2 regions of the Lachnoanaerobaculum sp. MSX33 genome follow, and region 2 is predicted to be linked to the other one. Evidence: riboswitches for the same ligand, from Rfam matches in the RefSeq annotation. Region 2 holds a riboswitch; the other holds the start of a gene.
What was found. A riboswitch is a leader RNA that binds a small molecule or an ion and turns the genes downstream of it on or off. The one in region 2 is predicted to bind thiamine pyrophosphate.
Positions count from the first base shown of each region.

Region 1: another riboswitch for thiamine pyrophosphate. It lies ahead of thiM (hydroxyethylthiazole kinase); the one in region 2 lies ahead of HMPREF1495_RS08015 (thiamine-binding protein).

Region 1 is NZ_AZXX01000092.1:81,719-86,799, forward strand. It holds gene thiD (bifunctional hydroxymethylpyrimidine kinase/phosphomethylpyrimidine kinase) at 1-420, opposite strand, end outside; gene thiE (thiamine phosphate synthase) at 422-1,066, opposite strand; gene thiM (hydroxyethylthiazole kinase) at 1,053-1,868, opposite strand; TPP riboswitch at 2,048-2,151, opposite strand; gene HMPREF1495_RS11800 (Dabb family protein) at 2,193-2,486, opposite strand; gene uvrC (excinuclease ABC subunit UvrC) at 2,506-4,347, opposite strand; gene HMPREF1495_RS11810 (DUF1653 domain-containing protein) at 4,351-4,893, opposite strand; gene HMPREF1495_RS11815 (SMI1/KNR4 family protein) at 4,909-5,081, opposite strand, start outside.
Region 2 is NZ_AZXX01000071.1:19,726-24,806, reverse strand. It holds gene yhbY (ribosome assembly RNA-binding protein YhbY) at 1-99, shown strand, start outside; gene nadD (nicotinate-nucleotide adenylyltransferase) at 101-709, shown strand; gene yqeK (bis(5'-nucleosyl)-tetraphosphatase (symmetrical) YqeK) at 702-1,295, shown strand; gene rsfS (ribosome silencing factor) at 1,296-1,634, shown strand; tRNA gene HMPREF1495_RS08040 (tRNA-Thr) at 1,662-1,734, opposite strand; tRNA gene HMPREF1495_RS08035 (tRNA-Glu) at 1,774-1,845, opposite strand; tRNA gene HMPREF1495_RS08030 (tRNA-Glu) at 1,871-1,942, opposite strand; tRNA gene HMPREF1495_RS08025 (tRNA-Pro) at 1,950-2,023, opposite strand; tRNA gene HMPREF1495_RS08020 (tRNA-Trp) at 2,034-2,104, opposite strand; TPP riboswitch at 2,217-2,316, shown strand; gene HMPREF1495_RS08015 (thiamine-binding protein) at 2,342-2,647, shown strand; gene HMPREF1495_RS08010 (ABC transporter permease) at 2,637-3,401, shown strand; gene HMPREF1495_RS08005 (ABC transporter substrate-binding protein) at 3,385-4,389, shown strand; gene HMPREF1495_RS08000 (ABC transporter ATP-binding protein) at 4,370-5,081, shown strand, end outside.

The DNA of each region.
Region 1 (5,081 bases), on a different contig from region 2:
CTCAGGTATATTCGGCGTTATCACTCTTGCAAGAGGAAAAAGTTTTTCTTTTATTGATTTTATTGCACTGTTCTCCACAAGATTTGATCCGCTTGTAGCTACCATTACAGGGTCAAGTACAATATTTTTCGCCTTATATTTTAGAAGTTCATATTCAATAGCTTCCACTATTTCCGGCGAAGATACCATGCCTATTTTTATGGCATCAGGAAAAATATCATCAAAAATCATCTCCAACTGGCTCTTTATAAATTCAGGAGCAATATTTAGAATTCCCTTTACCCCTGTAGTATTCTGTGCTGTAAGTGCCGTTATGGCACTCATTGCATATACATTGTTTGCAGTCATTGTTTTTATATCAGCCTGTATACCTGCCCCTCCGCTTGAATCACTTCCGGCTATTGTCAATACTTTTTTCATATCATGTCCCCTCGATTAATTCACTTGCCAAATTGTAAAGTTCTTTTGTCGCTTTTTTTATATCGGCGGCTCCAAATATTGCAGAGACTACTGCAACACCGTCTATACCGCTTCCTTTAAGTTTTAATATATTTTTAGAATTTATTCCGCCTATTGCCACTTTAGGTATATTTACAGCTTCACATATTGATTTTAATGTTTCATATGAGAGAATACCTACATCATTTTTTGTAGAAGTTTCAAATACCGCACCTAAACCTATATAATCTGCACCGTTTCTTTGTGCCGAGACAGCCTCATCTACCGTATGTACTGAAACTCCTATTATCATATCTTCTCCTACAATCCTGCGGACATCTTTAAGTTCCATATCATCCTGCCCTATATGTATTCCGTCGGCATTTGAAGCAATAGCCACATTAAGATTGTCATTTACAATAAATGGAATATTATACTGTTTACACAGTTGCGATATCTTTTTTGCCTCATCTATAAAGCTGTCTTCATCAAGACTTTTTTCTCTAAGCTGCACACAGGTTACACCGCTTTCAAGTGCATCTTTTATTTGCTCATATAAAGTTTTATTCTCTGTCCATGCTCTGTCTGTAACCGCATAAAGATGCATGTATTTTTTATCTAATCTCATACCTTGCTCCTTTTTCAAGTTCATCAGGAGTAAGATTATAAACCGCATCTATTAAATAATTTCTGTAGCTGCTGTTACCGTCTTTATCTGTCATACGCTTCTTTGCTATTTCTCCACATAATCCCATTGCACTTACACAGGCAAAAGCGGCTTCTAAAATGTTGTCAGGATTTGCACTTATATATGCTGCCGTCATAGCTGAAAGCTGACATCCGCTTCCGGTAATTTTACTCATTATACTGTCGCCGTTATATACACAATATGCAATTTTACCATCCGTAACTATATCAATGGCAGATGTTATAACTGTTACACAGGAGTTTTTCAATGCAAAATCCTTGGCGAACTCAACAACATTATCAAGATTTTTTTCATTGATAAAATCAACGGAATCAACACCCCTCGTATTACCTCTTCCTGCGGCAAGACATTTTATCTCTGATAAATTTCCACGTACAACGCTGAATTTTACCTTTTCAAGCAGTATTTTTGCAGTATCCGTTCTTAATTTGGATGCTCCTGCTCCCACAGGATCAAGTACTATAGGATGATTCAATTCGTTTGCCTTTTCACCTGCCGCAATCATTGAAAGAATCGTTCGTTTATTTAATGTACCTATATTTATATTAAGGCCTGAACATATTGATGTTATCTCTGCAACTTCATCCAAATCGTCAGCCATTATAGGACTTGCTCCACAAGCAAGAAGTATATTTGCACAGTCATTTACAGTCACATAATTTGTTATATTATGTACCAGAGGTGATTTTCTTTTGACATTTTCAAGCATTTCTTTTATCATATTCTCACCTCTCTACCCACAATTTTAAACAACAAATCTGAAACAACCGTCTTTTTGACATTACTTTTATTCATAAGTAACCCTCCTAAATTAAAGTTTTAACCATAAAACTTATATACTTATATTCAGGTAAATTTTTGCAATAAAAAATGAGATACAAGAACCTGTATCTCCTGAAAAGAAAGTCAAAAAACATCTCCCTACGTTGGCATTATCCAAATCAGGTAAACGGTCGAAAGTCACACTTCCCTCTCAGCCTATATATAAGCTCCCAAGTTTATATCGTTATATTTTACAAAAAGTATATCACTGCAATTAAAAATGTCAATAAAAAAAGTCAATTGCAACTCTTGAATTTGTATTCGGCTTAATTAAGCTTTCAACAATTGCCACATGCTCTTTTGATGTTGCATACTTATTAAGAGCATCCTCATCATTTACATCAAGTATCAAAACCAAATCATGAGTACTTGTAGGTAAAACATTATAAACAATATCTGCCTTGACTACTTCATCCATACTTTTGCATAAATCAAGCAGACTGCTTTTTATCTCTTCACCTATAATTTGCTTATCCACACCCTCATTAAACTTCCACATTACGATATGTCTTAACATAAATTCTCCTTTACATATATTAGTCTTTTTTTAATTTTGAAAAGAATTCACATACAGCCGTAGCGGACTTTTTATTCATTCCTTCCACCGACATAAGTTCTTCAAAACTTGCATTTTTAATGTTTTCAATTTCTTTAAAATGCTTCATAAGTGCTTTTCGCCTTACAACTCCTATTCCCTCTATATCATCAAGTATCGACTTTACCTGAGTTTTTGATCTTAGACTTCTGTGATACTCTATTGCAAATCTGTGCGCCTCATCCTGTATTCTTGTAATCAGCAAAAATCCTTGAGAATGAGTATCTATAGGAATTTCAACATTGTTGTAATACAATCCTCTGGTCCTGTGGTTATCATCCTTTACCATTCCGCATACCGGAATATTAAGTCCGAATTCCTCCAAAACCTGTAAGCAGATGTTTACCTGACCTCTTCCACCGTCCATTAGTATTATATCAGGCAGTTTATTAAATCCGGTATCCTTTTCATCAACACCGCGGTCAAATCTTCTCGTAAGTACTTCCTTCATTGAAGCATAGTCGTTTGGACCTATTACTGTTTTTATTTTGAATTTTCTGTAATCACTTTTTTTCGGCATTCCATTCTCATAAACCACCATTGAACCTACAGATTGAACACCTGAAATATTGGAAATATCATAGGCTTCCATTCTTTTTAAATTAGGCAATGATAAAATCTCTTCAATTTCATTTACAGCTCCCACACTTCTTGCTTCCTGTCTTTGAAGCTTTTCTCTGTCTTTGGTTAGAACAATTTCAGCATTTTTCTTTGCAAGTTCTACCAGCTTTTCCTTAGAGCCTTTCTTTGGAACAATTATATTTACCTTTGAACCTCTTTTAGCGGAAAGCCATTCCGAAATAAGGTTTTCATCCTTTAACTCATACTGTGACATGATTTGACTCGGTACAAAAGGTGTTCCTGCATAAAACTGCTTTATGAAGCTCTCCAGAATATCAACTTTTTCATCATCCATTGCCACTTGTATATAATGATGTTCTCTACCGACCATCTTTCCTTCCCTGATAAAGAATACCTGTACAACAGCATCTCTCTCATCTCTTGCCATTGCAATAATATCCCTGTCTTTGGAATCATCCGAAGTGATTTTCTGTTTTTGTGTAATATGAAGTACGGAGTTTAATAAATCTCTTTGCTTTGCCGCATCTTCAAATTTCAGCTCAGCTGAAAGCCTTTCCATTTCAGTTCTTATTTTATTTATAATAGGATCAAAATCTCCACTCAAAAAGCGAAGTGCTTCGGCCGCATTTTTATTATATTCATCTTTTGATATGTAATTTTGGCATGGAGCATCACACTGATGTATAAAATAATCCAGACATGGACGCTCCGCTCCTATATCCTTTGGTAGATTTCTACTGCATGTCCTTAACTTATAGACTCTGTTTAAAAGATTTATCGTATCTCGTACCGCATTACCGCTTGAAAAAGGCCCGAAATATCTGTTTTTGTCCTTCTTTATCTGCCTTACCATCTGCAGTCTTGGGTATTCCTCTTTCACTGTAAGTTTTATATAGGGATAGGTTTTATCATCCCTAAGCATTGTATTATACCTTGGTCTATGTTCTTTTATCAGATTATTCTCAAGTACCAATGCCTCAAGCTCGGAATCTGTTACAATATATTCAAATCTTTCAATCCTTGAGACCATTTGTTTTATCTTAGGACTCTTATCCTTACTTGATTGAAAATATTGCCTTACTCTGTTTCTCAATGAAATAGCCTTGCCGACATATATAATATCATCCTTTTTGTCATGCATTATATAAACGCCGGGCTGGCGTGGCAGCTTCTTTAATTCATCTTCTATTACAAATGCCATCTGTTACCTTAGTCTTTTCCCCTCAAAATGTATTTGCATATCAAGATATGCAATAAAATCTGCAATATCTATTGTCTTATCAATACCGTTTCTCTTTAAGCCGTAAATATCAAATATAGCATCCAACTGCTTATCTGTTATATTTTCCTTGTTGGCTAAGATTATTTTCTTTTTTGTATAATAATCATTTGCATCCAGAAAGTCTATAAAGAAATTTTTAGGCTCATCTTCACTTTCTTCCATCAGCGTTTTGTTAATTGTCTCTATATTAATTTCACTATTTATATCTGTAATTTGTTTAGATGTCTCAGATATATTTTCCAACTTTTCAAAGCGATACTTTTGTTCTATCTCAGGATATTTTTCTCTGTCAACTTCACTTAAGAACATATCAAGCGGTCTTGCATATACTCCGAAATCTCCGTAAAGTGCCTGATATATTACCAGCTGTTCCTTACTTTCAGAATGTGTGGCAACAGCAATTATCTGATAAAGCTTATTTTTAAAATGTCTGTAAAACTCTCCCGGCCTTGGATTCTCTCTCATTATATCACCCTCTTTTTAACCAAAATTTTCTTTTAAAAATTTCCATACATTATCTATAAGTTCATCTATACTTGATGCGGTATAGATTATTTCATCCGGATCATGTATATAAAAAATAATCTGGCCGACTTTTCCTTCCTTATCCGGATCAAAATCAAGCATCAGATATCCGCAATTGAGATATGTCG
Region 2 (5,081 bases):
CTTACAAGAAGCGAAGTGGTGCAGGTTATAGGAAAGAAGATAGTACTTTATAAACAGGCTGATGAGCCTAAGAACAGAAAGATAAACCTTCTGAAATAATATGAAAAGAATCGGTATTCTTGGCGGTACATTCGATCCGATACATTTCGGACATTTGATACTGGCAGAGGAAGCAAAAGAGTTGTGTAATCTTGATGAAGTATGGTTTATGCCCGCAAAGACACCGCCACATAAGCTTGGTAAAAAGATCAGTGAATTCTCTATCAGAAAATCCATGATTGAATTGGCGATACAGGGGCATGGCGGACTTTATTGTTCGGATTTTGAAAATACTTTAGAAGGTAATTCCTACACTTTCAATACTTTGGAAAAACTTCAGAGTAAGTACATTGACGATGAGTTTTACTTTATTATGGGTGCGGATTCGTTTTATGAGATAGAAACCTGGAAAAATCCTGATATCATATTAAAGGTAGTAAAATTGATAGTGGCATCAAGGGATTACAGCAATGAAAATCTTACCTTAAAAAAACATTTTGAGCATCTGAAAAGTAAATATGAAATTAAAGGTATTTACTTTTTGGATACTATGGATATTGATATTTCTTCAACTCAGATAAGGGAATTGGCCGGAGGCGGAGAAAGTATTACAAAGTATGTTCCTGAGAGTGTTTGCAGATATATAGAAGAGAATAAAATATATGTTTGATTTTAGTCGAGAAAATATAGACCTTATAAAGGCTGATTTGAAGGATAAATTGCCGAAAAAAAGATATGAGCATACTCTTGGAGTGGCTTATACATCGGCCGCTTTGGCCATGCGCTATGGAGAGGATATTGTAAAGGCGGAACTTGCAGGTATTTTGCATGATGTTGCAAAAGGAGAGAAGGTTTCAAAACTCAAAGAGGATATGAAAGGATTTGACGATCCTTATACCGATAAAACTTATGTTGCTTTGGTGGCAGATAAAGCGCCTCAAATTCTTCATGCAATATACGCACCTTACTTAGCAAGAAAAAACTACAATATTAAAGATGAAGTTATCTTGTCGGCTATAAGATGGCATACAACAGGTAAAAGAGATATGAGTATGTTGGAAAAAATTGTATTTGTTGCAGACTATATAGAACCTAACAGAAAACAATTACCGGGTCTTGATGAGATAAGAAAACTTGCATTTGAGGATATAACTAAAGCGATAGGAAGAATTGCAAAATCAACTATTGAGTATTTGAGCAGTCAGGATATGTATATAGATAAGTTTACATATGAATTGAGAGATGAAGAGGTGTAGATGGAAATAAAAGAAATTGTAAAAAAGATTTATAATATAATTGATGACAAAAAAGGCGAATATATCAAGGTTATTGATATAACAAAAGTAAGTTCCGTAGCGGATTATTTTATAATAGCCAGTGCAAATAATGTAAATCAGGTTCAGGCTATATCTGATGAGATTGATTTTATTTTAGGTAGAGAAGGAATTGTTCCGCATGCTATAGAAGGAAATAAGAATGCAACATGGATGTTGCTGGATTACAGAGATATTGTTGTTCATATTTTCCTTAGAGAAGACAGAGCTTTCTATGATCTTGACAGAATCTGGAGAGACGGAATAGAAGTGGAAATGTAAAAAAGCTGCCGAAAGGCAGCTTTTTTAAGCTCGCGATCGGACTCGAACCGACGACCTACTCATTACGAATGAGTTGCACTACCAACTGTGCTACACAAGCATATATATGAATAAAGGAAGAGTTTCACTCTTCCTTTAATGACCAATCCGGGAATCGAACCCGGGTTTGCGCCGTGAGAGGGCGCCGTCTTAGCCGCTTGACCAATTGGCCCTTTAACGGGATATATACTTTTTGATGACCAATCCGGGAATCGAACCCGGGTTTGCGCCGTGAGAGGGCGCCGTCTTAGCCGCTTGACCAATTGGCCTTATAAATCGAGGTGACAAGATTCGAACTTGCGACCTCAGCGTCCCGAACGCTGCACTCCACCAAACTGAGCCACACCTCGAGATTTAAAGCAGGGGAAGAGGGGCTCGAACCCCCATTTACGGTTTTGGAGACCGTTGCTCTACCATTGAACTATTCCCCTCTGTAAGGTACTTTGATACTATACCAGTTAAGCTCTAATCTGTCAACTAAAAGTTTTTATTTTTTATAAAAAATTTGATTGAATTTTTTTGGATTCGTATTATAATCAAAGTAAATATTTGAAGGGGTGCTAATACGGCTGAGAGAGGTTTTTACCTTAACCCATAACCTGATCCGGGTAATGCCGGCGTAGGAAAGAAAAAGACTGCCGTAGAGCAGTCTTTTTTTGGAGGTAAATATGAATGCGAGTGTAGCTATACAGACATTACCTGAAGTATATGACAATGAAGAAATAGTAAGAATTGTAGATGAGGTAATAGCATATATAAAGAGTACAGGTTTGAAATATTATGTCGGTCCTTTTGAAACAACCATTGAGGGCGAATATGACGAACTTATGGATATTGTAAAGGAATGCCAACATGTGGCGATAAGAGCAGGTGCACCGGGGGTAATGGCTTATATTAAAGTAAGCTTTAAACCTGACGGAGACTTGCTTACAATAGACAGAAAGGTGACAAAACACCATACAGATGAAAAATAAAAGAGACAGTATATACCCGATCGGATTTGGTGTTTTATTTTTGTTGATCTGGCAGATGCTTTGCAGCCTACAAATAATACCGGGATATCTTATGCCTTCACCTGTGCAGATAGTAAGTGCATTGGTAGAAGATTTTTCATTACTCATGTATCATCTTTTGTATACGCTGCTTGAAAGTATGCTTGGACTGACAGTAGGAGTGCTACTGGGACTTTTATTTGCATTGTTAATGGACAGATTTTCAAAACTTTATAAAACCTTTTATCCGATTATTATTATCAGCCAAACGATTCCTACAATAGCAATTGCACCGCTTTTGGTATTATGGTTCGGATATGATCTTTTGCCTAAAATTATACTGATAGTACTTGTGACTTTTTTCCCTATTACGATAGGTGTACTTGAAAGTTTTAAGAGTACGGACAAAGATGAGATAAACCTTTTAAAGTCTATGGGTGCAAGCGAAATTGATATTTATAAATTTATAAAGCTGCCTTCATCTATGGGAAAATTTTTTGCGGCATTGAAGATTTCAGCTTCATACTCTGTAGTAGGAGGTGTAATATCTGAATGGCTTGGTGGATTTAGAGGTCTTGGCGTATATATGACAAGGGTAAGAAAGGCATATGCCTTTGACAAGATGTTTGCAGTTATAATTATTATATCTATACTTAGTTTATTATTATTAAAGGCGGTGGATATATTACAGAAGATATCCATGCCATGGGAGGAGAAACATGAAAAAAGTAATTAAGAATTTATTTGTCGCATTAAGCGTAGGTGCTTTGGTTTTGGGAAGTACTGCCTGTGGGAGTAAAAAGAATACAGAAACCGGCAGTAAAAAGCTGACTTTGGTACTTGATTGGACGCCGAATACAAATCATACAGGATTTTATGTTGCAATGGAGAAGGGATACTATAAGGATGCAGGAATTGAACTTGAAATAGTTCAACCGCCTGAGGACGGTGCGGAAGTACTTGTTGCAAGCGGTAAGGCAAACTTTGGCGTATCCTTTCAGGATACTATGGCAGGAGCACTTTCAGGAGACAATGCGCTTCCTATAAAGGCGGTTGCAGCTATAACACAGCATAATACTTCAGGAATAATGTCAAGAAAAGATGACGGAATTACATCACCTAAGGGACTTGAAGGTAAAAATTATGCGACATGGGATATGCCTATAGAAAAAGCTATGTTAAAAAATGTAGTTGAAAAGGACGGTGGAGATTTCAGCAAGGTAAATCTTATACCCTCAACAGTTACAGATGAGGTATCTGCACTTAGCAGCAAACAGGTAGACGCTATCTGGGTATATTATGGATGGGCAGGTATTGCAGCAAATGTCAAAGGATTTGAATTTGATTATTTTGCTTTTAAAGATATAAATCCAACATTTGACTATTATACACCTGTAATTTTTACAAATGATGATATGATAAAAAATGATAAGGACACGGTTAAGAGCTTTCTTGAGGCTACAAAAAAAGGATACGAGTTTGCTGCAGGAAATCCGAAGGAGTCTGCGGAAATACTGTTAAAATATGCACCTGAGATAGATAAAAATCTTGCTATGGCATCTCAGGAGTATTTATCAGCTCAATACATCGATGAAGGTACTCCATGGGGGTATATTGATGCCGACAGATGGGGAGAATTTTATAAATGGCTAAATGAGAACAACCTTTTAGAAAACCCTATAGACGAGGGAGCGGGACTTGATAATGAATTCATCACAAAATAGTGAGGTTATTTTAGAAGTAAGAAATGTAAGCTTCGGATATGATGAAAGACAGATTATTTCAAATGTAGATATCGAACTTAAAGATAATGAGTTGGTTTCACTTCTTGGAGTAAGCGGAAGCGGAAAGAGTACATTATTCAATATAATAGCAGGACTGTTAAAGCCCGATGCAGGAAAGGTAATATATAGAGGAGAGGATATCACAGGTAAATCAGGGATTATAAGCTATTCATTTCAAAAAGACCTTTTGCTGCCTTATATGACGATAGAAGAGAATGTGGCACTTCCTCTTTTGATAAAAAAGGAAAAGAAAGCGGATGCATTGGTAAAGGCAAATGAAATGTTAAAAGAGTTTAAGCTGGATGCCTATGCAAAGAAATATCCTAAAGAACTCTCAGGAGGTATGAGGCAAAGAATTGCACTTTTAAGGACATATCTTTTTTCAAAAGATGTTTCTTTACTTGATGAGCCATTTTCCGCACTGGATGCCATTACAAAGGATGAGATGCATGACTGGTATATGAATATGAGAAGAAAATATAAAACTTCTACCATATTTATAACCCATGATGTGGACGAGGCGATACTTCTGTCGGACAGAATTTATATTCTTGGAGACGGAGGTATAAAAACGGAGATAAAAATAGAAACCTCGGTAAGAGATAATTCTTTTAAGCTTACAAAAGAGTTTT